DNA from 2 places in the Streptomyces hypolithicus genome. Region 2 is predicted to be linked to the other one. Evidence: predicted binding sites of a transcription regulator. Region 2 holds the regulator's gene; the other holds the start of a gene.
What was found. Region 2 encodes HrcA, which represses chaperone genes, less so after heat shock. Its sites were predicted from a motif close to TTNGCACTCNGNNNNNCNGAGTGCNAA; they were not measured.
Positions count from the first base shown of each region.

Region 1: ACU6WZ_RS16890 (FmdB family zinc ribbon protein) is a predicted target of HrcA. The motif match lies at 7,149-7,175, and genes of this name have one in related genera.

Region 1 is NZ_CM128811.1:3,555,021-3,569,852, forward strand. Features, by position in the region: gene ACU6WZ_RS16850 (helix-turn-helix transcriptional regulator) at 1-132, opposite strand, end outside; gene ACU6WZ_RS16855 (MFS transporter) at 196-1,728, shown strand; gene ACU6WZ_RS16860 (DUF6227 family protein) at 2,069-2,809, opposite strand; gene ACU6WZ_RS16865 (P1 family peptidase) at 3,119-4,216, opposite strand; gene ACU6WZ_RS16870 (hypothetical protein) at 4,299-4,526, shown strand; gene mscL (large conductance mechanosensitive channel protein MscL) at 4,534-5,058, opposite strand; gene ACU6WZ_RS16880 (hypothetical protein) at 5,149-5,679, opposite strand; gene ACU6WZ_RS16885 (S-methyl-5'-thioadenosine phosphorylase) at 5,873-6,706, opposite strand; gene ACU6WZ_RS16890 (FmdB family zinc ribbon protein) at 6,796-7,137, opposite strand; gene ACU6WZ_RS16895 (MFS transporter) at 7,396-8,664, opposite strand; gene ACU6WZ_RS16900 (potassium/proton antiporter) at 8,919-10,424, opposite strand; gene ACU6WZ_RS16905 (penicillin acylase family protein) at 10,626-13,427, shown strand; gene ACU6WZ_RS16910 (5-formyltetrahydrofolate cyclo-ligase) at 13,445-14,047, opposite strand; gene galU (UTP--glucose-1-phosphate uridylyltransferase GalU) at 14,133-14,832, shown strand, end outside.
Region 2 is NZ_CM128811.1:4,212,197-4,227,028, forward strand. Features, by position in the region: gene holA (DNA polymerase III subunit delta) at 1-428, shown strand, start outside; partial or broken gene rpsT (30S ribosomal protein S20) at 741-1,005, opposite strand; gene lepA (translation elongation factor 4) at 1,187-3,058, shown strand; gene ACU6WZ_RS19890 (AMP-dependent synthetase/ligase) at 3,289-5,178, shown strand; gene ACU6WZ_RS19895 (SpoIIE family protein phosphatase) at 5,360-7,393, shown strand; gene hemW (radical SAM family heme chaperone HemW) at 7,514-8,746, shown strand; partial or broken gene ACU6WZ_RS19905 (Uma2 family endonuclease) at 8,847-9,416, shown strand; gene ACU6WZ_RS19910 (DUF3097 domain-containing protein) at 9,418-10,248, opposite strand; gene ACU6WZ_RS19915 (MBL fold metallo-hydrolase) at 10,317-11,096, opposite strand; gene hrcA (heat-inducible transcriptional repressor HrcA) at 11,282-12,298, shown strand; gene dnaJ (molecular chaperone DnaJ) at 12,299-13,432, shown strand; gene ACU6WZ_RS19930 (nitronate monooxygenase) at 13,598-14,680, shown strand; gene ACU6WZ_RS19935 (16S rRNA (uracil(1498)-N(3))-methyltransferase) at 14,677-14,832, shown strand, end outside.

The DNA of each region.
Region 1 (14,832 bases), 660 kb from region 2:
CCGGTCGATGTCGCGGCGCACGGTGCGCCGACTGACTTGCAGACGCTCCGCGAGTTCGCTGCCGGGCCATTCGCGGGGCGTCTGGAGCAGCGACAGCAGCTGCAGCAGCCGGGCTGGTGTGTCCGTCGTCATGCCTCCCAGGATGCCGGGTAATTGGGTCATGTTCTGTCCTACATGGGGTCTAGCGTCGTTCCTATGACTTCAACACCCCTGCCGTCCGAGCAGACCGAGGAAGCCGGGCCCCGAGCCGGTGCACCCGACCGCCGACGGTGGCTCGCGCTCACCATCGTCATGACCGCGGCCTTCATGGACCTGGTCGACGTGACGATCGTCAACATCGCGATCCCGAGCATCCGGCAGAACCTGGGTGCCACCTTCAGCGCCATCCAGTGGATCACCGCGGGGTACGCCCTGGCTTTCGCTGCCGGGCTGATCACAGGCGGCAGGCTGGGCGACATCTACGGCCGCAAGCGGCTCTTCCTGATCGGTATCGGCGGCTTCACACTGGCCTCCGCGCTCTGCGGCTTCGCCGGGAACCCGGAAATCCTCGTCGCCTCCCGCATCCTGCAGGGCGCGATGGCCGCGCTGATGGTGCCGCAGGTCCTATCGATCGTCCACGCCACCTTCCCCGCGCACGAGCGGGGCAAGGTCTTCGGGCTATTCGGCGCCGTCGTCGGCCTCGGCGCGGTCTCCGGTCCGCTGCTGGGCGCGCTGCTCACCGAATGGAACCTCTTCGGTCTCCAATGGCGGCCGATCTTCCTCATCAACCTGCCCGTCGGCATCGCCGGCCTGATCCTCGGCAGCCGCTTCATCAGTGAGTCCAAGGCCCCCAAGGCGCTGCGCCTCGACCTGATCGGCGTCGCCCTCGCGACGCTCGGCCTGCTGATGCTGATCTTCCCGCTGACGCGCGGCGAGGAACTCGACTGGCCGCTGTGGGGCCACATCTCGATGGTCGCCAGCCTGGCGGTCTTCGCGCTTTTCGTGGTGTACGAGCGCTACAAGGCGCGCAAGGACGGCTCGCCCCTCGTCGAACTCTCCCTGTTCAAGGTCAAGAGCTTCGCCGCCGGCATCGCGGTGCAGCTGACGTTCGGTGTGGCGCTGGGCATCTTCTTCCTGGTCTGGACGCTGTACATGCAGATCGGGCTCGGCTGGAGCGAGCTGCGCGCCGGCGTCACCGGCATCCCGTTCTCCATCGCGGTCTCGGTCGCGGCAGGCATCTCCGTGCAGCAGCTCGTCCCGCGCTTCGGCCGCAAGGTCCTGCAGGCCGGCGCGCTGCTGATGGCGTGCGGACTGCTGCTCTACATCTGGGAGGCCGACCGGTACGGCACGGCCATCCACGCCTGGCAGATGGCGCTGCCGCTCACCGTGATGGGCGTCGGCATGGGCCTGATCGTGGCGCCGCTGACGGACGCGGTGCTGTCCGACGTGCCGCGCGAGCACGCGGGTTCGGCGTCCGGGCTGATCAACACGATGACGCAGACGGGCAATGCGCTGGGTCTGGGCCTGGTGTCCGTCGTGTTCTTCGGCGTGATCGACGACCGGCTGGCGCCGACCGAAGTGGGCATGGCCTTCGTGAACGCGTTCCAGAACGCGCTGTGGTGGTCCACGGCGGTGCTGGTGGTCATCTTCTGCCTGATGTTCGCGCTTCCGGCGCGGCCGAAGGCCGGGATCGAGGGCGAGGCGGCGGCCGGCGACCCGCTCACCAAGGAGCCGGTGCTCACCCCCTGAGCCAGCGTCCACAGTGCGGCGCCCGTGCCCGCAGGCACGGGCGCCGCAGTCGTAAGCTCACCTGCACCCACGCTGCGCGAATCTCCCGGCGTCGCGTGCCGAGGTGCCGGGAGGGGACACGTCGGGGCGCTCCCCGCAGGGTGTCGAACGCAAACACCCCGAACAAGGCGATCTACCCGAACGTTCGACACCCGAGGAGACGCCCCGGCGCGGCACCGACCCCAAGGCCCCCGCACACGCGCCCGCACCGCAAGAGCCCAGCGCCCCGATGCCCGCCCCCAACCCAGCGCAACCTGCCCCCGCCGCGCCCACGCGCCCCCGCCGACCCGCGCCCCCGCGCTCACCGCACCCGCGACGCCCGAAGCTCCATCGCTTCGCGCGCGGTGTGCTCCGCCCCGTACACCTCGCACATGTGGCGCCCGTCCGGCGTCGCCGTGTGCTCGACCTCCCAGAGGCTGAGCTCGCTCCCGTCGCGCAGCAGGAACGCGTGCTCATACAGCGTGACTCCGGCGTCCCGGCCGTCGGCGCTGCACTGCCGGCCGAACGCCTGCGTGATCTGGTGGGCGGTGGCGCCGCTCAGGCGCCGCGCGATGTCGGCGTCGGGGCGGTCCGCGTTCTCGGCGCGGCGGAGCACCCGGCGGGCGTGGTCGGCGGAGTTGTCCGGAACGAAGACGCGCGGGAGGGCGAGGGGACGCGTCGCCATGAGCGTCGCCAGCACCTCCAGGTCGGCTTCGAGGTCGGCTTCGAACGAGTCCTCGCCACTGCTCGGCCGCGCCAGCCGGGACGCGGCCAGCCGCACGTCAGCGGCCTCCGCGTACAGCTCGTGCCGCGTGCCGGCGTCGCGACCCGCGTTGTACGCGAGTTCCCACAGGAGGAGCGTGCTTCCGTCGGAAAGCAGGAACGCGTGCTTGAACGTCTCGCGGTGCAGCCCCGCCGTGTGATGCGAAGAGTGCAGTGAAGTGTTGTGCGCCAGCGCCGACTCGAGCCGCTCCACGGTCGCGTCGGGCAGGTCGAACGAGTTGAGTGCGCGCCCCAGGAGTCCCTCGAGGTGCTCCTCGGTTGTCTCGTACGGATCGCTCAAGGGTCTCTCCAGGCCGTCGCCGCTTGTTACGTGGTGAGTGCTCAACGTAGCCCCTGGGTCTGACAACGTCGCCGGGTTGAGGAAAACGAAGGGGGCGTACGTGAGGTTCCCGCGCCCCCATTGGCAACTCGTCGCGCCCCTAACGGCCTGGTGCGCGATAGGGGACGGGCCCGCGGCGCCGGCTACGGCACCTCGCCGCGTTGGCGAAACGCCCTAATAGCTCCGCTATGAGGACGCTCCGCCGCCTTGCGATGCACCGCATCCGACGCCGCGGGCTGATCCGCCCCCTATCGCGCACCAGGCCGTAAGTCAGTAGAGGTCCCGGTACGCCGGGAAAACACCGCCCGGCCCGTCAACCCCCTTGGCCGCCAGCACGGCCTTCACCACGGCACGGGTCAACGTGTCCGCACCGGCCGCGAGCACCTCATTCAGGGCGCTCGCACCCGCGTAGGCCGCGAAGGCGGGCTCGGGGGCGCTGGTCAACAGCGGCCGCGTCCCCGTGGACAGGGCGAAGACGGTGTCCCCGTCGGTCAGTAGATGTACGGGGCGCAGGGCGCGGGCGAGGCCGTCGTGGGCGCTACCGGCGAGCTTCTGGGCCTGCGCGCGGGTGAGTTCTGCGTCCGTGGCGACGACGGCGAGCGTGGTGTTCAGCGGGGGGCGCGCGGAACTCGCCGCACGCCGCTCCGTCTCTTCGCGCGCCTCGGCCATCGCGCGCATCGCCGCCTCGTGCACGGCCGGGGGCGGGTAGTCGAGGTACCCCTGGAAGCAGCTCCCGTACAGAACGCCCGTCAGCGGGTCGACCGCCGACCCCGCGGCGTTGACAACCACGAGCGCGCCGACGGTGACTCCCGACGCGAGGATGGTACTGGCCGTGCCGACCCCGCCCTTCAGCGCGCCCACTACTGCGCCCGTCCCGGCGCCGACCCCGCCCTGCGCCACGGCTGCCCCATCGGCCGTGCGGGCCGCGTCCTCGACAGCGGCGCGACCGGTCGCCGCGTCGGGCCTGCCCCGCCAGTCGCCGCCGCGCCCCAGGTCGAAGAGGCAGGCGGCCGGCACCACCGGCACGACCTGCGCCGGATCGGGTCCGACGCGGAAACCGCGGCCCTGTTCCTCCAGCCAGGCCATGACCCCGGAGGCGGCATCGAGCCCGTACGCGCTGCCACCCGTCAGGACGACGGCGTCCACGCGTTGCACCAGGTTGCGCGGATCCAGCGCGTCCGTCTCGCGGGTGCCCGGGCCCCCGCCCCGTACGTCCACGGCGGCCACCACCCCGCCGTCGGGTGCCAGTACGACCGTGGTGCCGCTCAGCGACAGCCCACTATCCACGCGGGCGTGCCCGACCCGCAGCCCGGTCACGTCGGTCAGGGCGTCGGCTGCCGGAGTCGAACGCTGTCCCAGTGAGTCCATGCGTCCGTGCGTATCACGGGAACGACTCGGGAACGACTCGTCATCTGGTTCATCGCCTGTCCGGCCGCCGTACCCTGGAAGCATGAGCACCGCCCCCACCCACGGACCGCGAGATCCGGAGCAGACGTCCGAGCGGCAGGCCGAGCGCAAGCCGAGGCCGAAACCGGCGCTGGACTTCGGCGATCCGCTGGAAGAGCAGTCGGCGGACGACACGGACCGCGGGTGGGGTGAGCGGCCTGGTGGCGGCGGTGGTGGCAGCGCGGCCGACCTCGCCCGTTTCCTCGACGAGAAGCCGCCGCACCACATCTGAGCCGCGGCTACACGCCCCCGCGCCCCGGCCCACCGTCTGCCCCAGCCCCACCGTCGCGCCCCGGCCCACCGTCGCTCCCGGAGCCCCGCTGCGCGACCAGCACGTCCCTGATCTCCTTCAGCAGTTCGATCTCGGTGACCTCCATCATCTCGACGGTGGCCTCCTTCGCCTTCTTCCGCGCGGCCTGCCTGGCCAGGTACTTGGACATCGGCAGCACCATGAGGAAGTAGACGACCGCTGCGGTCATCAGAAAGCTCAGGGTCGCGCTGAGGACCAGTCCCCACATGATCGGGATGCCCTGCATCACGCCGTTCGCATTCGTCTCGCACGGCTGCTTGAGGCAGGAACTGTACTTCTCCAGGTCCTTCGTGCCGAACGCGCCGACCAGCGGATTGATCACGCCCTTGACGATCGAGTTCACCACGCCGGTGAACGCGGCGCCGATGACCACCGCGACTGCCAGGTCGATCACATTGCCGCGCATCAGGAAGGCCTTGAAGCCTGCCAGTACGCCCTCTTTCTCCTCGCTCACGAAAAATGAGCCTCTCTTCGCGTGTACCGGGGGTGGAACCGAATCCTCCGAAACCTAAGGCAGCAACCGGCGCCCCTGTCCAATCGATGGTCAGCACAGCGTCACCGCCAGCCGGGACGTCGCACCCGCACCGGCCAGCGCCGCGGCCATGTTCCTCGGGACGGACAGCACGACCAGAGCGCCGCCGCCGCCGTCTCCCAGCGCTCCCCGCGCCTGCGGTACGTCGGCCACCCGGACGCCGGCAGCCACGACCCGGGCTTCCGGTGATCCGCCGCCGCCCGCCGCAGGAGTGCCCGGGGCCGCGATCACATCGACGCGGTCGCCCCGGCGCAGCAACCGCACGGTCGCCGCGTCCGCGATACGTACCGGAGCGGACACCAGGTCCACCCGGTCCACTCCGCCCACCTGATCCACCCGCTCCACGGGCCGGTGTTCGCGCTGCGGCGCCGCGACCGCCGCCGGCTGCGCCGCGCCCGTACGCCCCAAGTCCCGGGCGCCCGAGGCGGCCAGCGCGGCCGCGCCCATCGCGAGCCCCGCCGCCATCGCCCGCTTCCTGCGGCGCACCGCGCGCCGCAGCCGGTGCTTGCCGCCGCGCACCCGCAGCGGAGCGAACTCGGGCACGGGGCAGGGTGGGGGGCCGGGCACCGGCGGGGGAGGTGTGGAGACGCGGGCAGGGAGAGACACGGCGATCACCGCCAAAGGTGGGAGGTCCGGGCGTTCGGTCCCGGCTGAACACCCCTCACGATCCACGGTCCGTCCCGATCCCGTCGCGGCCTGTGGACGGACCGCGGGTTGTGGACAACCTGCTCACCCGTCAGGGAAGCGTGATCCCGGTGTCGAGGCCGTCGAGCGCGTGGGCGCACAGGCAGTCGCGGGCCGCGTCGGCCGGCAGCCCCGCCACCGCGTCGAAGAGCACGTCGCGCAGGCGGTCCACGTTCGCGGCGAACACCTTGAGCACCTCTTCGTGCGAGACGCCCTCGCCCGTCTCCGCCCCGGCGTCCAGGTCCGTGACCAGTGCCAACGACGTATAGCAGAGCCCCAGTTCCCGGGCGAGCACCGCCTCGGGGTGACCGGTCATGCCGACCACCGACCAGCCCGCCGCCGCATGCCACCGCGACTCTGCCCTCGTCGAGAACCGAGGCCCCTCGACGACGACCAGCGTCCCGCCGTCCACGGGCTCCCACTTCCGCCCGCGCGCCGCCGTGAGCGCGGCCCTGCGCCCCTCGGGGCAGTAGGGGTCGGCGAACGTCAGGTGAACGACGTTGGGCAGCGTCCCGTCGACCGGTGTCTCACCGTCGTAGAACGTCTGCGTGCGCGCCTTGGTGCGGTCCACCAGCTGGTCCGGTACGAGCAGCGTGCCCGGCCCGTACTCGACCCGGAGCCCGCCCACCGCGCACGGTCCGAGGATCTGGCGTGCGCCGACCGAGCGCAGGGCCCACAGGTTGGCGCGGTAGTTGATGCGGTGCGGCGGCAGGTGGTGGCCGCGCCCGTGGCGGGGGAGGAAGGCGACCCGCCGTCCGGCGATCTCACCGAGGAAGAGCGAGTCGCTCGGCTTCCCGTACGGAGTGTCCACTTCGACCTCGGTCACGTCCTCCAGGAAGGAGTAGAAGCCCGAGCCGCCAATCACACCGATCTCTGCGTTCGCCATGGCGGTCACAGTATCGGGACGCTAAAACGCCGAAGACCCCGCCGTCGGAAACGGCGAGGTCCTGCTGCGACTGCGGGAAAACAGTGGGCCTAGGCGGCCGAGGTGCTGCTCGAAGAGCTGGAAGAGCTCGACGACGAGCCGCTGGAGCCGCTGGAGCTCTTCGACGGGGCGGCCGGCTTCGAGTCGGAGCCCGAGGGCGAGGACGACGCTCCGGCTGTCGCGGACGACGTAGCCGGCGTGCTGCTCGACGAGGAGCCGCGGCTGTCGTTCCGGTAGAACCCGGAACCCTTGAAGACGATGCCGACCGCGGAGAACACCTTCTTCAGGCGTCCCTCACAACCGGGGCACACGGTCAGTGCGTCATCGGTGAATTTCTGCACCGCCTCTAGGCCTTCGCCGCACTCGGTGCACTGGTACTGATACGTCGGCACTTGTCATCCTCCTGGCACTCTCACTCGTTGAGTGCTAACAAACGTCCATACTAGCTCTTGCGGGCGGGCGACCGGAGTAACGTTCGTCACCTGCCTGCGGGCAGCGGTCAGGGCTCGGCCGTGACGAGGGCCCGATGGGCCCAAGTGAGAAGCCGCCGCAACCCTGCGGCGGAGACGCACAGTGACGTATTCCGCGCGGAGAAGACGAGACGTGTAGACGGAACGGACGGCGGCCACGGCTGACTGTGTCTGAGTGCGTCAATTGCTGACCGCGACAAGATCGCGGTGGACCGTGCCGCGCGTGACCACGTGGGTCACGCGGGCCGATGTCAGCCGCGAACGCAGCGCCACCAGCGTGACCAGGGCCAGCGTGGTGCCCGCCAGCGGCACCAGGAAGCCGGTGCTCGCGCCGCCCGAGTCGACGAGCTGTCCCGCGACCGTGACGGCCGCTGCCTGGCCGAGCGCGACGGCGCCGGTCAGCCAGGTGAAGGCCTCGGTACGCGCCGATGCGGGCACCAGGGTCTCCACCATCGTGTAGCCGGTGATCATCGCGGGCGCGATGCACAGGCCGACCAGCAGGCCGAGCCCGGCGAGCAGCGGCACGGAGTGCACCGCCCACAGGCCGGAGGCGGCCAGGGTCAGGGCGGCGTATCCGGCCAGGAGCCGGCGGCGGGGGCCGACCTTCCAGGCGATGGCGCCGCAGGCGATACCGGCGAGCATGTTGCCCGCCGCGAACGTTCCGTAGAGCAGTCCGTTCACACCGGGGTTGCCGATCTCCTCGGAGAACGCGGTCAGGGAGACCTGCATGCCCCCGAAGACCGCGCCGATGCCGAGGAACGCCACCGCGAGCACCCGCACGCCCGGTACGGACAGTGCGGAGACGCGCGGTCCGCCGGCCGCGGACAGCAGACCGGCCTGCGGCTGGGTACGCCGCTGCAGCGCGAAGAACAGGCCGCCGACCAGGGTCAGCGTGGCTTCGGCGATCAGTCCCGCCGCGGGGTGCACGCCGGTGCACAGAGCGGTCGCGAGCACCGGACCCACGACGAAGGTGAACTCGTCCGTCACGGACTCGAAGGCAGCTGCGGTCGACATCAGCGGCGAGCCCTCGAGCTTCGCCGCCCAGCGGGCCCGCACCATCGGACCGATCTGGGGAACGGAGGCACCGGTGGGAACGGCCGCGACGAACAGTGCCCACATCGGGGCGCCCGCGAGCGCCAGGGCAGTCAGCGCGACAACCGAGGTGGTGTGCAGCAGTACGCCGGGAATCAGCACGGCGCTCTGGCCGAAACGGTCGGCCAGCTTTCCGCTCTGCGGCGCGAACAGTGCCATGGAAACGCCGGTGACGGCCGCGACGACGCCGGCGCTCGCGTACGAACCGGTGGTGTGCTGTACGAGCAGCACGATGCCGATCGTCAGCATCGCGAAGGGCTGCCGTGCCAGGAAGCCGGGCAACAGGTACGTCCAGGCTCCAGGGATGCGGAGCAGTTGGCCATAACCCGGGCGGGGAGTGGTGACCGTGTCTGACACGGTCCTTGCCTTTCTGCCGCCTGGTGGCTCTCCCCTGTGCACGCGGGTGTGTGCGTGCGGGAGCAGCCGAGAGCTGTCCTCTTGCGCAGAACCGGCGGTAGATACCGGGGCACCCACTGTGAGGGGGCCGGCCGCCGTGCGGTCGCGCCAGCTCTGCTTCAGACAGAGTTGGTCGATCAATAGACCTTCATGCTACAGGGCATCGCTCCGGAAGTGCCTGTGAATACCTGCGGAATGGGTCACACCGCCTGCGATCAAATGGAACTCGGGCCGCCGGTTCCCAGCCACTGGGCCAGCTTTCCTCCCTGCCCGACGGCCCGCAGCCGCCGCTCGGCAGCGTCGCGTACCGGATCGGTGGCCACCACCAGCAGCTCGTCACCGCGCCGCAGCACGGTCGTCGGCAGGGGCACGAAGCTGGTCTTGTCCCGTACGACGAGGGTGACCGCCGCCCCGTGCGGCAGCCGCAGCTCGGCCACCTCCACCCCGTGCATCCTCGACTTCTCGGGGATGGCGACCGACAGCAGGTGCCCGCGCAGCCGCTCCAGCGGCGCCGACTCGATGCCCAGGTCGGCGGCCTCCGACGGATCGGTGGCAAGCCGCAGCCGCTTCGCGACCCAGGGCAGGGTCGGCCCCTGGACGAGCGTGTAGACGACGACCAGCACGAAGACGATGTTGAAGATGCGGTCGCTGCCCTCGATTTCGGACACCAGCGGAATGGTCGCCAGGATGATGGGTACGGCACCGCGCAGCCCGGCCCACGACATCAGGGCCTGCTCGCGCCACGGGATGTGGAACGGCGCCAGGCTGACCATGACCTCCAGGGGCCGCGCCACCATGGTGAGTACCAGCCCGACGACGACGGCGGGCCAGAAGTCGGTCACCAGTTCGTGCGGCGTCACCAGCAGGCCGAGCAGCACGAACATGCCGATCTGGGCGATCCAGCCGAGCCCGTCGGCGAACCCGCGGGTGGCCGGCCAGTGCGGCAGCTTGGAGTTGCCCAGCACCATCGCGGCGAGATAGACGGCGAGGAAGCCACTGCCGTGCGCGATGGCTCCCGCGGCGTACGCCGACAGAGCGATGGCCATCACGGCGATCGGGTAGAGGCCGGACGCGGGCAGCGCCACACGGCGCAGCGCGAACGCGCCGAGCCAGCCCATGGCGAGGCCGATGCCCGCGCCGATCGCCAGTTCCAGGGCGATCTCGCCGATCAGGACGTACCAGCTGTCCACCGGACCGACCGTCGAGAAGGCGACCACCAGGATCACCACGGGGGCGTCGTTGAAGCCGGACTCGGCTTCCAGCACACCGGTGATGCGGGAGGGCAGCGGGACCTTGCGCAGGACGGAGAAGACCGCGGCGGCGTCCGTCGACGAGACGACCGCACCGATGATCAGTGCCTGCCGCCAGTCCAGCCCGACCAGATAGTGCGCCCCGGCCGCCGTGATGCCCACGCTCACCGCGACGCCGACGGTCGACAGGACCGCCGCGGCGGGCAATGCGGGTTTGATCTCTTTCCACTTCGTGCCCAGGCCGCCCTCGGCCAGGATCACCACCAGTGCGGCATAGCCGATCACCTGGGTCAGCTCGGCGTTGTCGAACTGGACGTCGAAGATGCCGTCCTGGCCTATGACAACGCCGATCCCGAGATAGAGCAGCAGGCTTGGCAGCCCACTCCGGGAGGAGATGCGCACAGCCGCGACGGCGAAGAGAAGAACGAGCGAGCAGATGAGCAGGAGTTCGTTGAGCTCGTGGACAGTCAGTGGCCGTTCCTTCCGCGCGCGCCTGCCGGATCGTTCCTCCGGCGGCCGGTACTTCGTTACCTTACCTAATCTTTTACGTTTCCTTGACGCGTTCGATCGCCCGTACGATCACCGATGGAGACACCGCGTCCAAGGCCCGAGAGCGCTGCGCCTATGGTTGCTCCAGCACTCCAGGACCACCCTGCCCCTCGAAGGACAGCGATGCCCGCCAACACCACCGCCTCTTCCGGCAAGAAGAAGAAGGGGCGTCGCGCCCGTCTGCTCGTGATCGTGCTGGTGTTGGCCCTCGTCGCGGGTGTCGGCTACGGCACGTACTGGAGCATCAGTACGGTCCGCGCCTCTTTCCCGCAGACCACGGGATCGCTCAAACTCGACGGCCTTACCAACCCGGTCGAAGTCAAACGCGACAGTTACGGCATTCCGCAGATCTACGCGGACACCGACGAAGACCTCTTCCGCGCCCAGGGGTTCGTCCAGGCTCAGGACCGCTTCTACGAGATGGACGTCCGCCGTCACATGACGTCGGGCCGGCTCTCCGAGATGTTCGGCGCCGACCAGGTGGACACCGACGCGTTCCTGCGCACGCTCGGCTGGCGTCAGGTCGCGCAGAAGGAATACGACACCAAGCTGAGCCCGGAGACGAAGAAGTACCTCCAGGCGTACGCGGCCGGAGTCAATTCCTACCTGAAGGGCCGCGACGGCAAGGACATCTCCGTCGAGTACGCCGCACTGGGCTTCGTCAACGACTACAAGCCTGAGAAGTGGACGCCCGTCGACTCGGTGGCCTGGCTCAAGGCGATGGCCTGGGACCTGCGCGGCAACATGCAGGAAGAGATCGACCGTTCGCTGATGACGAGCCGGCTGAGCCCGGAGCAGATCAAGGACCTGTACCCGGCCTACCCGTACGACCGCAACAAGCCGGTCGTCCAGGAGGGCGCGCTCGACAAGGCGACGAAGAAGTACGACCCGTCCGCCTCGGCCACTGAGACGGACGACGGCACGGGGACGGGCGCGGGCACCGGCACCGGATCAGCAGGCACCGGTACGGGCACCGGATCAGCAGGCACCGGCACCGCCAACAGCGCCGCCGGCGCCTCCCAGGGCATCCAGTCCCAGCTCGCCGGCATCTCCGACGCCCTCGACGAGATCCCCGCCCTCTTCGGCCCCAACGGCAGCGGCATCGGCTCCAACTCCTGGGTCGTCGCCGGCCGGTACACGACGACGAAGAAGCCACTGCTCGCGAACGATCCGCACCTCGCGCCCCAGCTGCCCTCGCTCTGGTACCAGATGGGCCTGCACTGCCGGAAGGTCTCCAGCACCTGCCAGTACGACACCGCCGGATACACCTTCTCCGGCATGCCCGGCGTGGTCATCGGCCACAACCAGAGCATCGCCTGGGGCTTCACCAACCTCGGCGCTGACGTCACCGACCTCCACCTGGAGAAGGTCACCGGCGAGAGCTACCTCTACGACGGCCGCGAGAAGACCTTCACCACCCGCGAGGAGACCATCAAGGTCGCCGGCGGCGAGTCGAAGAAGATCACGGTCCGCTCCACGGGCAACGGCCCGCTGCTCTCCGACCGGAGCGGCGAACTCGGGACGGTCGGTGAGAAGGCGCCGGTGGACAACGCCGCTCCCGACCGCGGTGACGGCTACGGGGTCTCACTGAAGTGGACCGCGCTGATGCCCGGCAAGTCCATGGACGCCGTGTTCGAGCTGAACCGCGCCACGGACTTCAAGTCCTTCCGGGCCGCCGCCGCCCACTTCGAGGTCCCCTCGCAGAACCTCATCTACGCCGACACGGCCGGCAACATCGGGTACCAGGCGCCCGGCCGCATCCCGGTGCGCAGCGCCGGCGGAGACGGCGCAATGCCCACCGCCGGCTGGGACCCCCGCAACCGCTGGAAGGGCTACATCCCGCAGGCCGAGCTGCCGTACGAGTACAACCCGAAGCGCGGCTACATCGTCACCGCCAACCAGGCCGTGATCGACAAGGAGAAGTACCCCTACCTCCTCACCGAGGACTGGGGCTACGGCGCCCGCAGCCAGCGCATCACCGACCTCATCGAGTCGAAGATCGCCGACGGCGGCAAGATCTCCACCGACGACATGCGCACCATGCAGATGGACAACAGCAGCGAGATCGCCAAGCTGCTCACGCCCCACCTGCTGAAGATCGACGTGTCGGACCCGAACGTCCGGGAGACGCAGAAGCTCCTGGAGGGCTGGGACTACACCCAGGATCCGGACTCCGCGGCCGCCGCGTACTTCAACGCGGTGTGGCGCAACGTCCTCAAGCTCGCCTTCGGCAACAAGCTGCCGAAGGAACTGCGGGTCAAGGGACAGTGCCTGAGCGTCCGCCCCGCCGACGGCACGGGGCCGGTCGACGACCCCGGCCAGCGGGTGCGTGAGTGCGGCCGGCGGGCCGGCGACTCGGCGCAGCCGGACGGCGGCGACCGCTGGTTCGAGGTCGTCCGGGGGATGCTCAAGGACGAGAAGAGCGAATGGTGGCAGGCGCCGAACACCCGCCTGGACCCGGCGACCGAAACCCGTGACGACCTGCTGGCCCGCGCCCTCAAGGACGCCCGCTGGGAGCTGACGGCCAAGCTGGGCAAGGACGTCGACTCCTGGAGCTGGGGCCGTCTGCACCAGCTGACGCTGACGAACCAGACCCTGGGCACCAGCGGCCCCGGCGCCGTCCAGTGGCTCCTCAACCGGGGCCCGTGGAACCTGGGCGGCGGCGAGGCCACGGTCAACGCCACCGGCTGGAACGCGTCCGGCGGCTACGAGGTCGTCTGGGTGCCGTCCATGCGCATGGTCGTCAACCTCGGCAACCTCGACCGTTCCCGGTGGATCAACCTCGCCGGTGCCTCGGGCCACGCGTACAGCGCGCACTACACCGACCAGACCGACAAGTGGGCCAGGGGCGAGCTGCTCGACTGGTCGTACGGTGACGCGGCGGTCGAGGAGTCCACCACCGACAAACTGGTGCTCAGACCGTAATCCTCGATCCACAGACGTCACGCCGGTGGATCGAGGCCAAGGCGCCGGACACCGCCCGGCGTCACCACGGCGCTCACGAGGTGGTCGTGCGGTTCCCTGGGGACCCGTACGACCACCTCGTCGTCGTACAGCAGCACCACCAGGTGCGGATGCGCGTCCGCCGCGTCCAGCCGCGCCAGCACCCGGTCGTACGAGCCGCCGCCCCGTCCGAGCCGCACCCCGCGACCGTCGACGGCGAGCCCCGGCAGCAGTACGGCGTCCGCCTCCAGCACCGCCTGTACCCCGAGCCGGGTGCCCGCGGGCTCCAGAAGCCCGAGCCGGGCGGGCGCGAGGCACTGCGGGCCCTCGTAGACGGCCCAGTCCAGATCGTTGTCCGCGAGGAGTACGGGAAGCAGGACGCGTACGCCCCGCGCGCGCAGCGCGTCGAGCAGCGCGCGGGTGCCCGGTTCACTCCCGATGGACACGTACGCAGCGACGGTCCGGGCGTCGGCGAGCTCCGGCAGAACCAGTGCGTTGCGGGCCAGAACTGAGGCGGCCTTCTCGACGTCATTCCTGGTCAACCGGGATCTCATGTCCAGGAGTTCTTTTCGCAACCCTGTCTTGTCAGGCTGTTCATTCATCACGGTGGCCTCGCAAATGCCTCGTAAAATATTTTATCGCCTGAAATCGAACCTTCCGCACATACGTTACGGATATCGTCTGACCATGACTCAGCCCCCCCGGATCAGTAAGGCCGTCATCCCCGCCGCCGGCCTCGGCACCAGGTTTCTGCCGGCGACCAAGGCCACTCCCAAGGAGATGCTGCCCGTCGTCGACAAGCCCGCCATCCAGTACGTGGTCGAGGAGGCCGTGACCGCGGGCCTCTCCGACGTCCTCATGGTGACCGGCCGCAACAAGCGCCCCCTGGAGGATCACTTCGACCGCAACTACGAGCTGGAGTCGGCCCTCGGCCGCAAGGGCGACGCCGAACGCCTGCGCCGGGTGCAGGAGTCGAGCGACCTCGCCACCATGCACTATGTCCGCCAGGGCGACCCCAAGGGCCTCGGCCACGCCGTCCTGTGCGCCGCCCCGCACGTCGGCGACCAGCCCTTCGCCGTACTGCTCGGTGACGACCTGATCGACCCGCGCGACCCGCTGCTGTCCCGGATGATCGAGATCCAGGAGCAGCACGGCGGCAGCGTCGTCGCCCTCATGGAGGTCGACCCCGCACAGATCCACATGTACGGATCGGCGGCCGTCGAGCCGACCTCCGAGGCCGACGTCGTACGCGTCACGGGCCTGGTCGAGAAGCCCGACGCGGCGGACGCCCCCAGCAACTACGCCATCATCGGGCGTTATGTACTGGACCCCGCCGTCTTCGGCATACTGCGCACCACCGAACCCGGCCGCGGCGGCGAGATCCAGC
Region 2 (14,832 bases):
GGACGATCGACGAGGCCGTCGTCGGCCGGTACTACACGGGCCGCGCCGAGGCCTCCAGCTTCACGGTCGCCGACCGTGCGGTGGAGGGCCGCGCGGCCGAAGCCCTGGAAGCGCTGCGCTGGTCGCTGTCCACCGGCGTCGCCCCCGTCCTGATCACCAGCGCCCTCGCCCAGGGCGTCCGGGCCATCGGCAAGCTGTCGTCCGCCCGCGGCGGCCGTCCCGCCGACCTAGCCCGTGAGCTGGGCATGCCGCCCTGGAAGATCGACCGGGTGCGCCAGCAGATGCGCGGCTGGACGCCCGACGGTGTGGCGCTGGCGCTGCGCGCCGTCGCTGAGGCCGACGCAGGCGTGAAGGGTGGCGGCGACGACCCGGCGTACGCGCTGGAGAAGGCCGTGGTCGCGGTCGCCCGCGCTGCCCGCAACCGGTAGCCGCCCGTAGCGGAAAGCGCCGCCCCTGCGGAAAGCGCTGCGACAAAGTAAAGCGCCGCAACCTGCCCAACGCCGCGGAAACCACAAGGGCCCCGGCCGCCGTCCTGGGGAAGGACGGAGGCCGGGGCCCTTGCGCGAAGCCTGTCAGGTTCTGTCAGAGCCTGGATGCGCCGCACCCGCGTGGCGAACGCAGGCCGCGTGCGGCGCGAGGTGTGCCGGGTCAGGAGCGGAAGAGAGGGCCCGCTGAGTCCCTACCGGCGATGGTGCAAGTCATACAGGTCATACGGGTCATACCGGTCGTGCGTGTGGGGCTCAGCCCTGCAGGGCGGCAACCTTGTGCGCCAGCGCCGACTTCTTGTTGGCGGCGGTTCTTGTGGATGACGCCCTTCGAGACTGCCTTGTCGAGCTTCTGCGAAGCCTCGCGGACGGCCACAGTGGCCTTCTCGAGGTCACCCGCGGTGACAGCCTCGCGGGCCTTGCGGACCGCGGTCTTGAGCGAGGACTTGACGGCCTTGTTGCGCAGGCGCGCCTTCTCGTTCGTCTTGTTCCGCTTGATCTGGGACTTGATGTTCGCCACGAAAGAGCCTTTACAGGTTCGTTGGATCTTCGATGAGTGCCTCGCTGCTTAGAGGGCCACGAGACACAGCTGCCCAGAGTACCAGCGGCCGGTCGGGCGGCCCAAACCGAGACCCGGCCCCCGTCCGTGGGACGATGGCAGCTACGTATCGATCCAACATCGCCCCGAGACGAGACCCTGCGTGCCCGCGACTCCTCCCAACGTGCCCGAGCCGAGCCGTACCGACCCGGCGCTGATCCGCAACTTCTGCATCATCGCGCACATCGACCACGGCAAGTCGACCCTCGCCGACCGGATGCTCCAGCTGACCGGTGTGGTCGATCAGAGGCAGATGCGCGCCCAGTATCTCGACCGTATGGACATCGAGCGCGAGCGCGGCATCACGATCAAGTCCCAGGCGGTACGGCTGCCCTGGGCGCCCACCGAGGGCCCGGACCTGGGCAGCACCCATGTCCTGAACATGATCGACACCCCGGGGCACGTGGACTTCACGTATGAGGTGTCGCGGTCGCTCGCCGCCTGCGAAGGCACGGTGCTGCTCGTCGACGCCGCCCAGGGCATCGAGGCGCAGACGCTCGCGAACCTCTACCTGGCGATGGAGAACAACCTCACCATCGTCCCGGTACTGAACAAGATCGACCTGCCGGCCGCTCAGCCCGAGAAGTTCTCCGAAGAGCTGGCGAACCTCATCGGCTGCCAGCCGGAGGACGTGCTCAAGGTCTCCGCGAAGACCGGCATCGGCGTGGACGCGCTGCTCAACCGGGTCGTGCGGGACGTGCCGGCCCCGGTGGGCGTTGCCGACGCCCCCGCCCGCGCGATGATCTTCGACTCGGTGTACGACTCGTACCGGGGCGTCGTCACCTATGTACGTGTGATCGACGGGCAGCTCAACAAGCGTGAGCGCATCAAGATGATGTCCACCGGCGCGAGCCACGAGCTGCTGGAGATCGGTGTCTCCTCGCCGGAGATGACCCCGGCCGACGGCATCGGCGTCGGCGAGGTGGGCTACATCATCACCGGCGTGAAGGACGTCCGTCAGTCCAAGGTCGGTGACACGATCACCTCCCTGCACAAGGGCGCCACCCAGGCCCTGGGCGGTTACAAGGACCCGAAGCCGATGGTCTTCTCCGGTCTGTATCCGCTGGACGGCTCCGAGTACCCCGACCTCCGCGAGGCCCTCGACAAGCTCCAGCTCAACGACGCCGCCCTGGTGTACGAGCCGGAGACCTCCGCCGCGCTCGGCTTCGGCTTCCGCGTCGGCTTCCTCGGCCTGCTGCACCTCGACGTGATCCGCGAGCGCCTCGAGCGCGAGTTCGGGCTCGACCTGATCGCCACCGCGCCCAACGTGGTCTACCGCGTGGTCATGGAGGACCGCAGCGAGCACACGGTCACCAACCCGAGCGAGTTCCCCGAGGGCAAGATCTCGGACGTGTACGAGCCCGTCGTGCGGGCCACGATCCTCGCCCCCAGCGAGTTCATCGGCGCGATCATGGAGCTCTGCCAGACCCGTCGCGGCACGCTGCTCGGCATGGACTACCTCTCCGAGGACCGGGTCGAGATCCGCTACACGCTGCCGCTCGCGGAGATCGTCTTCGACTTCTTCGACCAGCTGAAGTCCAAGACGCGCGGTTACGCCTCCCTGGACTACGAGCCCACCGGCGAGCAGTCCGCCGCCCTCGTCAAGGTCGACATCCTGCTGCACGGCGACCGGGTCGACGCCTTCTCCGCCGTCACGCACAAGGACGCGGCGTACGCGTACGGCGTGCGGCTCGTGGCGAAGCTCAGGGAGCTCATCCCGCGGCAGGCCTTCGAGATCCCCATCCAGGCCGCCATCGGCTCCCGGGTCATCGCCCGCGAGACCATCCGCGCCATCCGCAAGGATGTCCTGGCCAAGTGTTACGGCGGCGACATCTCCCGTAAGCGCAAGCTGCTGGAGAAGCAGAAGGAAGGCAAGAAGCGGATGAAGATGGTCGGCAGTGTGGAGGTCCCGCAGGAGGCCTTCATCGCCGTGCTGTCCAGCGACGACTCCGGCGGCGGCAAGTCCAAGAAGTAGCAGCCGCCACCAGGCCGTGCGGCACGCGCGAAGCGCCCTCCGTATCCCGGACGGGCGCTTTTCGCGTACCGGGGTGTGCCGGGGCGCGGCGGGTCCGTTCTGTTATGAAGCCGCGAGCCGCAGACTCTTACGCCCCGGCCGCGTGCGCTTTACTCTGATCACGACTCGAAGGTTACTCGCCAGTTAAATACCAGCCAGCCGTGCAGGATGCCGCAGGCCCGGAGGACGTCGTGAGCGACACACAGACCTTGATCGAGAACCGGCCGCCGTCGGTTGCGGCCCTCTTCATTGAGCGCGTGGCTGCCACGCCCGATGGTGAGGCATACCGGTATCCCGTACCGGCCGCGTCGGGGCAGGGCCCCGACGCCTGGAAGTCGCTGAGCTGGGGGCAGGCCGCCGAGCGGGTGTACGCCGTCGCCGCCGGCCTGATCACCCTGGGCCTGCATCCTGAGGACCGGGTCGCCCTCGCCTCCAACACCCGCGTCGAGTGGATCCTCGCCGACCTCGGCGTGATGTGCGCGGGCGCCGCGACGACGACGGTCTACCCGTCGACCAACGCCGAGGAGTCGGCCTACATCCTGGCCGACTCCGAGAGCCGCGTCCTGATCGCCGAGGACGCCGCGCAGCTCGCCAAGGCCCGCGAGAAGCGCGCCGACCTGCCCAACCTCGCCCATGTCGTCGTCATCGACCCCCAGGGCGCCGAACCGGCCGAGGGCGACCCCGAGGGCTGGGTCCTCTCGCTCGCCGACCTGGAGGCACGCGGAGCGGCGCACCTGGCGCAGCACCCGCAGGCCGTCGTCGAGCGCGTGGCGGCGATCACCTCCGGCCAGCTCGCGACGCTGATCTACACCTCGGGCACCACGGGCCGGCCCAAGGGCGTACGCCTGGAGCACGACTGCTGGTCGTACATGGCCAAGGCGACCGTCGCGACCGGCCTGATCACGGCCTCGGACGTGCAGTACCTCTGGCTGCCGCTCGCGCACGTCTTCGGCAAGGTGCTGACCTCGGGCCAGATCGAGGTCGGGCACGTCACCGCCGTGGACGGCCGCGTCGACAAGATCATCGAGAATCTGCCGGTGGTCCAGCCGACCTACATGGCCGCCGTGCCGCGCATCTTCGAGAAGGTCTACAACGGCGTCGCGGCCAAGGCACGGGCCGGCGGCGGCGCCAAGTACAAGATCTTCCAGTGGGCGGCGGAGGTCGCCCGCGAGTACGCGAAGGTCAGCCAGGACAACTTCCGGCGTACGGGCACGGCCTCCGCGCCCTTCGCCCTGACCGCGAAGCACAAGGTCGCCGACACCCTCGTCTACGCCAAGATCCGCGAGGCCTTCGGTGGCAACCTGCGCGCCTGCGTCTCCGGTTCGGCGGCGCTCGCACCCGACATCGGCTTCTTCTTCTCCGGCGCGGGCATCCACATCCTGGAGGGTTACGGGCTGACCGAGTCCAGCGCCGCCTCCTTCGTGAACCCGGGCGAGGCCTACCGCACCGGCACGGTCGGCAAGCCGCTTCCCGGCACCGAGGTACGTATCGCGGACGACGGCGAGATCCTGCTGCGGGGCCCCGGCATCATGCAGGGCTACCACGGGCAGCCCGAGAAGACCGCGGAAGTCCTGGAGTCGGACGGCTGGTTCCACACCGGGGACATCGGCGAGCTGTCCGTCGACGGCTACCTGCGGATCACGGACCGCAAGAAGGACCTCATCAAGACGTCGGGCGGCAAGTACATCGCGCCGGCCGAGGTCGAGGGCCAGTTCAAGGCGGTGTGCCCGTTCGTCTCCAACATCCTGGTGCACGGCGCGGACCGTAACTTCTGCACCGCGCTGATCGCGCTCGACGAGCCGACGATCCTGGGCTGGGCCAAGGACAACGGCCTGGAGGGCAAGTCGTACGCCGAGATCGTCGCCGCGCCGCAGACGCTGGAGCTCGTCGACGGCTATGTGCGGCAGCTCAACGAGGGCCTGCAGCGCTGGCAGAGCATCAAGAAGTTCCGCCTGCTGCCACGCGACCTGGACATCGAGCACGGCGAGCTGACCCCGAGCCTCAAGCTCAAGCGGCCGGTGGTCGAGCGCGAGTACAAGAATCTGATCGAGGACATGTACGCGGGCTCGCGCGAGGCGTGACGAAGCGGCGGGCCGGGCGGGCGGAACCGCACGAAAGTGCCGTATGGTTCCGCCCGCCCGGCCATTTCCGTGCGTGACTTCGGTTACTTCTTGCTTATGGGTGGACTCGTTCTGTCACTCTGTCGGTGTCGTCGGGGGCGCATTCGGGGCGCATTCGAGAGAACCGACCGGGAGTCGCACTGTGGCGTCCATTCCGAGGCAGCGGAAGTCCACCTACCGCGCAACGCATCTGACCGCAGGGCTTCCTGACGGCCAGTCGGCTACCTGCGCGAGCCTGCCCGGGAATCCGCTCGCCCCTGCTGCCGCGCGCCGGTTCGTGCGGGCCGCGCTCGCGGAATGGACCGGGCTCGGGCTGCCGCAGACGATCGCGTTCACCGACCGGACGGCCGACGACGCGGTGATCATCGTCAGTGAACTGGTCACCAACGCGGTCGTGCACGCCGGGACCGACGTCGAACTCGTCTGCCATCTGGAGGAGGCGCGCGACGAGGACCCCGCGGCCCTGGTCGTCGAGGTCTCCGACCACCACCCCGCCCGCGCCCTGCGAGGCGAACCCGACAGCAACCCCGCCGTGGGCGGCAACGAGTTCGGGCGCGGGCTGCGTCTGGTGGCCGCGCTCTCCGCGTCCTGGGGCGTCACCTACCGCAGCGGCCTCAAGACGGTCTGGGCGCGCGTCTGCCTCGACGGCGCGCAGCCGGGGCGTCCTGTCCTGCCCGCCGGCTCCGCGCCCGCCGCATCCCCCGCGGCGGCCGCGCCCGATCTCGCTCCCGAGCCGCAGCGGTCCGCGCGCGAGTACCGCGAGTACCGCGAGTACCGCGAATACGACAGCGACTGGATCAACCGGGGCGCGCTGTCCTTCCTGGCCGAGGCCTCCGACCTGCTGACCGGCCAGTTCGACGAGGACATGATCGCGGCGCTCGCCGCGCAGCTCCTGGTGCCCCGGCTCGCCGACTGGTGCGCCGTGTGGCTGGAGGAGGAAGGCGCGGCGCCCCGGCTCGCCCACGTCTGGCACCAGCGCGAAGCCGGCGTCGAGGAGCTGCGCCGCCGCGTCGAGAAGGAGCCGCCGGCGGCGGACTCCGCGAGCGGCGGCCCGGTGCCGGTGCCGTGGCCGGGCGCGGACCCGCCGGAAGAGCCGGCAGGGGGTGATGTCCAAGACGGCGGAGGTGCGGCGGTCGCGTACCGGCTGGCCGCGGGCGGCCGCGGCCTCGGGACGCTGATGCTGGGCCGGGCCGGGACGACGCGGATGCCCGACGAAGTGACCGGCCTGACCGAGGACTTCGTACGCCGTGTCGCACTCGCCGTCGCCGCGGCCCGCCAGTACACCCGGCAGGCCACCATCAGCCGGGTGCTGCAACGCGCCCTGCTGCCGGGGCAGATGGCCGACATCCCGGGCGTCGAGAAGGCCCTGGTGTACGAGCCGCGCGGGCAGGGTGTCGCGGGCGGCGACTTCTACGACGTCTTCCCCGGCGCGAGCGGCCGCTGGTCCTTCACGCTCGGCGACGTCCAGGGCAGCGGCCCCGAGGCGGCGGTCGTCACCGGCCTCGTCAGGCCGTGGCTGCGGCTGCTCGCCCGCGAGGGGCGGGCGGTGGGGGAGGTGCTCGGGCGGCTGAACGGGCTGCTGCTCGACGACGCGGTCGAAGCGGCGGAGGCGACGGCCAGGATGGCGGCGGTGGAGGCGGCGGCCGGGGTGACGGGGCTGCCGGGGCCGGCCGGTGCCGGGGTCGCCGGAATCGGTGCCGGTGCCGGTGTCGGGCTCGCGGGGGGATTCGGCGGGCTGGAGGGGCCGCCGCAGCCGCGCTTCCTCTCCCTCCTGTACGGCGAACTGGTCCCGCTCGCCGCGGCCGACGGCGGCGGGGTGCGCTGCACACTGGCGAGCGCCGGGCACCCGCTCCCGCTCGTCCTGCGGCCGGACGGCAGCGTACGACCCGCCGCCGTCCCCCAGATGCTGCTCGGGGTCGTGGACGACGTGACGTACGAGAGCGAGACCTTCGTACTGCGGGCCGGTGACACCCTGCTGTGCGTCACGGACGGGGTGACGGAGCGGCGCTCCGGTCTGCGGATGTTCGACGACGCGGACGGCCTGGCGGCGGCGCTCGGGCGGTGCGCGGGACTGAGCGCGCAGGGCGTCGCCGAACGGATCATGCGCGAGGTGCACGACTTCTCGCCCATCCCACCGGACGACGACGTGGCGCTGCTGGTCCTCCAGGCGGTCTGAGGCCGCGGGGGCGACCGGCGCGGGGCCTGGCTGCGGGGGTCGCGGCGCTGCGGGCGGTACGACGAACGATCCGGGCGGTGTGTCCGGAGCCGTGATGTCCGGAGCTGTGACAATGGGGGTATGCCTTCAGTTCTGCCCGACGGTGAGCCCATGCCCGACGACGGGGCGCTGCCGTCGCACGCCCTGGCCGGCGCGGCGGAGCGGCCGCTCGGCTTCTACCTGCACGTTCCGTACTGCGCCACTCGGTGCGGCTACTGCGACTTCAACACCTACACGGCGACCGAGCTGCGCGGTTCGGGCGGTGCGCTGGCCTCGCGCGACAACTACGCGGACACGCTGATCGAAGAGGTGCGCCTGGCCCGCAAGGTCCTCGGCGACGATCCCCGCCCGGTACGGACCGTCTTCGTCGGCGGGGGTACGCCCACCCTGCTGGCCGCCGGTGATCTCGTACGGATGCTGGGGGCGATCCGCGACGAGTTCGGGCTCGCGGACGACGCGGAGATCACCACCGAGGCGAATCCGGAATCGGTGGATCCGTCGTACCTCGAGGCGCTGCGGGCCGGCGGCTTCAACCGGGTCTCGTTCGGGATGCAGAGCGCGAAGCAGCACGTCCTGAAGATCCTGGATCGTACGCACACACCCGGCCGCCCCGAAGCGTGCGTCGCCGAAGCGCGGGCGGCGGGCTTCGAGCACGTGAACCTGGACCTCATCTACGGCACGCCGGGGGAGTCCGACGCGGACTGGCAGGCGTCGCTGGACGCGGCGATCGGGGCGGGCCCCGACCACGTGAGCGCGTACGCCTTGATCGTGGAGGAGGGCACGCAGCTCGCCCGCCGGATCAGACGGGGCGAGGTCCCGATGACGGACGACGACGTGCACGCGGACCGGTACCTGATGACGGAGTCCGCGCTCTCGGCGGCGGGCTTCGAGTGGTACGAGGTCTCCAACTGGGCCACGTCGGCCGACGCCCGCTGCCTGCACAACGAGCTGTACTGGCGCGGGGCGGACTGGTGGGGCGCGGGCCCCGGCGCCCACAGCCATGTGGGCGGGGTGCGGTGGTGGAACGTCAAACACCCGGGCGCGTACGCGCAGGCGCTGGGCGACGGGCGGTCGCCGGGCGCGGGGCGCGAAATCCTCCCGGCGGAGGACCGGCGCGTGGAGCGGATCCTGCTGGAACTGCGCCTCGCCGACGGCTGCCCCCTGTCGCTGCTGGCTCCTGCGGGCCTCGCCGCGTCGGAGCGGGCGCTGACGGACGGGCTGCTGGACCCCGGGCCGTACGGGGAGGGGCGCGCGGTGCTGACGCTGCGGGGGCGGCTGCTGGCGGACGCGGTGGTGCGGGACCTGGTGGACTGAATCGCTCGCGAGAGTGAAGCCCTGCCATCCCGCTGCGGGCCTGCTTACCCTGTTCCTAGGCTGCCGCCACGGAACGCGGCGCGATGTGGAGGGCCCGGAGATGACCACTGTGGATGACCACCGGATGACCCATCTCTTCGAGAACCTCGAAGTTCCCGAAGGCGTCAAGGTGGAGCTACTGCGGGGGGAAATCGTGATGATGGCCGGGCCGGACTTGGTCCACAATCGAATCGTCGAGATTGTGCAGGACGGGTTTCCTCGCGAACAGTGGCAGCGCCTCCAGACCTAGGACATCGGCATCCTCGCGGAGACCAGCGAGCCGCAGCCGGACCTCGTGGTGCTGGAACGCGGTGCGGGCCCCGAGTCCGGGCGGCTTCTGCCTTCCGAAGTGGTAACGCTGCTGGTCGAGGTTGTGTCGAAGACGAGCCCGCACCGCGACTATGTGGTCAAGCGGTCGATCTATGCGGCCGGTGGTGTGCCGGTCTACTTGATCATCGATCCCTTCGAGGCCAAGTGCGTCGTGCTCACCGAACCCGTGGGCAGTGGCGAACAAGCCAACTACCGCACGGAACGCACCAGCAAGTTCGGCGAGCAGGTCCCTCTCGACGCACTCGGTGTCACGCTCGACACCGCGGAATTTCCCACCCTGCCCCCGGTCGGCCCCCGATAGCTCAGCTCTCGATCGTCACGAAGTCGATCAGTTCCTCCACCCGCCCCAGCAGAGCTGGCTCCAAGTCCCGGTAGGAGTGCACCGACGCCAGGATCGCTTGCCAGGCCGCCCCGGTGTTCTCCGGCCAGCCCAGCGCCCGGCACACGCCCGTCTTCCAGTCCTGGCCGCGCGGGACCCTCGGCCACGCCTCGATGCCGACGGCGGACGGTTTCACCGCCTCCCACACGTCGATGTACGGGTGGCCCACGATCAGGACGCTCGCGTCCGAGACCTGCGCGGCGATACGGGACTCCTTCGAGCCGGGGACCAGGTGGTCGACCAGGATGCCGAGGCGGGCGTCGGCCGCCGGGGCGAAGTCCGCGACGATCGCGGGGAGGTCGTCGATGCCCTCCAGGTACTCGACGATCACGCCCTCGATGCGCAGGTCGTCGCCCCACACCCGCTCGACCAGTTCCGCGTCGTGACGCCCCTCGACGTAGATACGGCCCGCCCGCGCCACCCGCGCCCGCGCCCCCGGAACCGCCACCGAGCCCGACGCAGTACGGGCCGGGCGGGTCGGGGCGGGAGCGGCGGCGTCGGGGCGTACCAGCGTGACCACACGGCCCTCCAGGAGGAAGCCGCGGGCCTCCATCGGGAACACCCGGTGCTTGCCGAAACGATCCTCCAGGGTCACGACCGGGCCCTGCGCCGTCTTCTCGCAGCGGATCACCGCCCCGCAGAACCCGGTGGTGACCTCCTCCACGACAAGATCGGCCTCGGCGGGGACTTCGGGAGCGGGTGCGGTCTTCTTCCACGGGGGAGTGAGGTCCGGCCCGTACTGTCGGCTGCGCATGAGGGCCATTGTGGCCCGTCGCACACCCCGCCAAACAGCGCGTCACGCCACCCCGTCGCACCACCCCGTCACGCCACCCCCGCACGCGCCGCCAGCGCGTCCCGCTGCGCGCGGACGTAGGCCGCGTTCACCACCGCCCCGTGCCCCGGCACGTACGCCGCGTTCTCGCCGCCCAGTTCCAGCAGCCGGTCCAGGGCCGCCGGCCAGTGCGACGGGTGGGCGTCCGGGCCGGCCTGGGGCGGCCCCGACTCCTCGACCAGGTCGCCGCAGAAGACCACCTCGGGGTCGCCCGGCGCCAGGCCGGGTACCAGTACCGCCAGGTCGTGTCCGCTGTGCCCCGGTCCGACGTTCGCCAGCAGCACCTGTCGGCCGCCACCCAGGTCCAGCGTCCACTCGCCGCACACCGCGTGGTGCGGCGCCACCAGCAGATCCGCCGCCTCCGCCGCCGCCCCGGCGTCCACCCCGTGCCGGACCGCGTCGTCACGCAGGGCGTCCCGGTCCCGCCGCAGCAGCTCGCCGACGCCCACCGCCCCGTACACCTGCGTGCCCGCGAACACCGCCGTCCCCAGGACATGATCGAAATGGGGGTGCGTGAGAGCGATATGCGTCACTCTTCGCCCGGCCCCATGAGGACTCGGTGGGCTCAGGTCCGCCAGTAGGCGCTGCACCTGCCCGCGCAGCTCCGCGCCCTCGCGCAGCGTCGCCCCGGTATCGATCAGCAGCGCCCCGCCGCCGGCCCCTTCGCCCCCCGCCACCAGGCCGACCGTGGCGTCCCAGAGCGGCATGCGCCGCCGCCCGACACCCGCCGCGAGCCGCTCCCAGCCTGCCTCTTCCCACCGCACGTCCATACTCCGACGCTAGTCCCGCCCCCCACCCCCGCGCCCGCTGAACAGGTCCTTCGTGCGACACCGTGACCTGCCGCCCCTTGCTAGGGGTGCACCCCACCGCCGTACACTGACTCGGGAGACTGCTGGCACTCCCCCGCAGCGAGTGCCAGGCAGAAGCCGACGACCGACAGCTGGAGGTGTGCGCGATGCTCAGCGAACGCAGACTCGAGGTGCTGCGCGCCATCGTCCAGGACTACGTGGGCACCGAGGAGCCGGTGGGCTCCAAGGCGCTCACCGAGCGCCACAAGCTCGGCGTCTCCCCGGCCACCGTCCGCAACGACATGGCCGTCCTGGAGGACGAGGGCTTCATCGCGCAGCCCCACACCAGCGCCGGGCGCATTCCGACGGACAAGGGCTACCGCCTGTTCGTCGACAAGCTCGCCGGCGTCAAGCCCCTGTCGTCGCCCGAGCGCCGCGCCATCCAGAACTTCATGGACAAGGCGGTCGACCTCGACGACGTCGTGGCCCGTACGGTGCGGCTGCTCGCGCAGCTGACCCGGCAGGTCGCCGTCGTGCAGTACCCGTCGCTGACCCGGTCGACGGTGCGGCACGTGGAGCTGCTGTCGCTGGCGCCCGCCCGCCTGATGCTCGTGCTCATCACGGACACCGGACGGGTCGAACAGCGCATGATCGACTGCCCGGCCCCCTTCGGCGAGACGTCCCTGGCGGACCTGCGCGCCCGGCTCAACAGCCGGGTCGTGGGGCGCCGCTTCGCGGACGTACCGCAGTTGGTGCAGGACCTCCCCGATTCCTTCGAGGCGGAGGACCGGGGGACCGTCACGACGGTCCTGGCCTCCCTCCTGGAGACCCTGGTCGAGGAGACCGAGGAGCGGCTGATGATCGGCGGCACCGCCAATCTGACGCGCTTCGGGCATGATTTTCCCCTCACCATCCGGCCCGTGCTGGAGGCGCTGGAGGAGCAGGTCGTGCTCCTCAAGCTGCTCGGTGAGGCCACGGACTCAGGCATGACCGTACGAATCGGGCATGAGAACGCCCATGAGGGGCTGAGCTCCACGTCCGTCGTCGCAGTCGGCTACGGTTCGGGCGACGAAGCAGTCGCAAAACTCGGCGTGGTCGGACCGACCCGCATGGACTACCCCGGAACGATGGGAGCGGTACGCGCAGTGGCACGTTACGTCGGACAGATCCTGGCGGAGTCGTAAGTGGCCACGGACTACTACGCCGTACTCGGCGTGCGCCGCGACGCTTCCCAGGACGAGATCAAGAAGGCATTCCGACGGTTGGCGCGTGAGCTCCACCCGGACGTGAATCCCGATCCCAAGACGCAGGAACGCTTCAAGGAGATCAACGCCGCGTACGAGGTGTTGTCGGACCCGCAGAAAAAGCAGGTCTACGACCTCGGCGGCGACCCGCTCTCGCAGGCGGGCGGCGGAGCCGGCGGCTTCGGCCAGGGCGGCTTCGGGAACTTCTCGGACATCATGGACGCCTTCTTCGGTACGGCGTCCCAGCGCGGCCCGCGCTCGCGCACCCGCCGCGGCCAGGACGCCATGATCCGTCTGGAGATCGACCTCAACGAGGCGGCCTTCGGTACGACCAAGGAGATCCAGGTCGACACGGCCGTCGTGTGTACGACGTGCAGCGGCGAGGGTGCCGCCCCCGGCACCTCGGCGCAGACCTGCGACATGTGCCGTGGCCGTGGCGAGGTCTCGCAGGTCACCCGGTCCTTCCTGGGCCAGGTCATGACGTCGCGGCCCTGTCCCCAGTGCCAGGGCTTCGGGACGGTCGTACCCACGCCGTGCCCGGAGTGCGCGGGCGACGGACGGGTGCGCTCGCGCCGTACGCTCACGGTCAAGATCCCGGCCGGTGTCGACAACGGCACCCGCATCCAGCTCGCGGGCGAGGGCGAGGTCGGCCCGGGCGGTGGCCCCGCCGGTGACCTGTACGTCGAGATCCACGAGACGCCGCACGCGGTGTTCCAGCGGCGCGGCGACGATCTGCACTGCACGGTCACCATCCCGATGACGGCGGCCGCGATGGGCACGAAGTGCCCGCTGGAGACGCTCGACGGGATGGAGGACATCGACATCCGGCCCGGTACGCAGTCCGGCCAGTCGGTCCCGCTGCACGGGCGCGGCATCACGCACCTGCGCGGCGGCGGGCGCGGCGACCTCATCGTGCACGTCGAGGTGCTGACCCCGTCGAAGATGGACCCCCAGCAGGAGGACCTCCTGCGCCAGCTCGCCAAGCTCCGCGGCGAGGAACGGCCCACTGGGCAGTTCCAACCCGGGCAGCAGGGCTTGTTCTCCCGCTTGAAGGACGCGTTCAACGGGCGCTGACGCGGCCGAGTCGCCGGCCCGGGGTCCGGGGGTTGTCCCCGGGAGATGCAGCCAACGGGCGCTGACGGGAAACCAGCCTGTCCGGCGCTTGAGGACCGGGGTTCGGGGCGGAGCCCCGGGGGAGTGGGATTCGGCGCACCGCGGAGGGCATGAAACTATGCGTTCATGTCCTCCGCACTGACCGATCTCTGCCGTTATCCGATCGTGCAGGCCCCCATGGCGGGTGGCGCCTCCAGTCCTCAGCTCGCCGCTGCCGTCGCCGAGGCCGGCGGCCTCGGGTTCCTCGCCGCCGGGTACAAGACCGCCGACGGCATGTACGAGGAGATCAAGCAGCTGCGGGGCCTCACCGCCCACGCGTTCGGCGTCAACCTCTTCATGCCGCAGCCCGCTCACGCCGACCCCGCGTCCATCGACGTCTACCGCAATCAGCTGGCGGGCGAATCCGGCTGGTACGACACCCCGCTCGGCGAGTCGGACAACTCCTCCGACGACGGCTACGAAGCCAAGCTCGCGATCCTCATCGACGACCCCGTCCCCGTGGTCTCCTTCACGTTCGGCTGCCCCGCCAGGCCCGTCCTCGACGCGTTCGCCAAGGCCGGCACCGTCACCGTCGTCACGGTCACCACCCCCGAAGAGGCCCAGGCCGCCCAGTGGGCCGGCGCCGACGCCGTGTGCGTCCAGGGCATCGAGGCCGGCGGCCACCAGGGCACGCACCGCGACGACCCGCAGAGCGACCACACCGGCATCGGCCTGCTCTCCCTCGTCACGCTGATCCGCGAGACCGTGCAGCTGCCGATCGTCGCCGCGGGCGGCATCATGCGCGGCACGCAGATCAGCGCGGTGCTCGCGCTCGGCGCGGACATGGCACAGCTCGGCACGGCGTTCCTGGTCTGCCCCGAGTCGGGTGCGAACGCCCTGCACAAGCAGGCCATGACCAACCCGCTGTTCGTACGCACCGAACTCACCCGGGCGTTCTCCGGCCGCCCCGCCCGCGGCCTCGTCAACCGCTTCATGCGCGAGCACGGCCCGTACGCCCCCGCCGCCTATCCGGCGGTGCACCACATCACCTCCGGCCTGCGCAAGGCAGCGGCCAAGGCGGGCGACGCGCAGGGCATGGCGCTGTGGGCCGGGCAGGGGCACCGGCTGGCGCGGGAGTTGCCGGCCGGGCAGCTCGTCGAGGTCCTGGCCGCGGAGGCCGACGCGGCCCGCTCCGCGCTGGCGCTGCGCGGCGCGGGCGGTGCGGCGTGACGGCGCCGGTCTTCGTCGTCGACGCCGTACCGGCGAAGGGGCCGTACGTACTCGAAGGGCCCGAGGGCCGGCACGCGGTGTCCGTGAAGCGGCTGCACGCGGGTGAGGACGTCGTCCTGACGGACGGCCTCGGGGCGGGCGCAGCCGCGGTG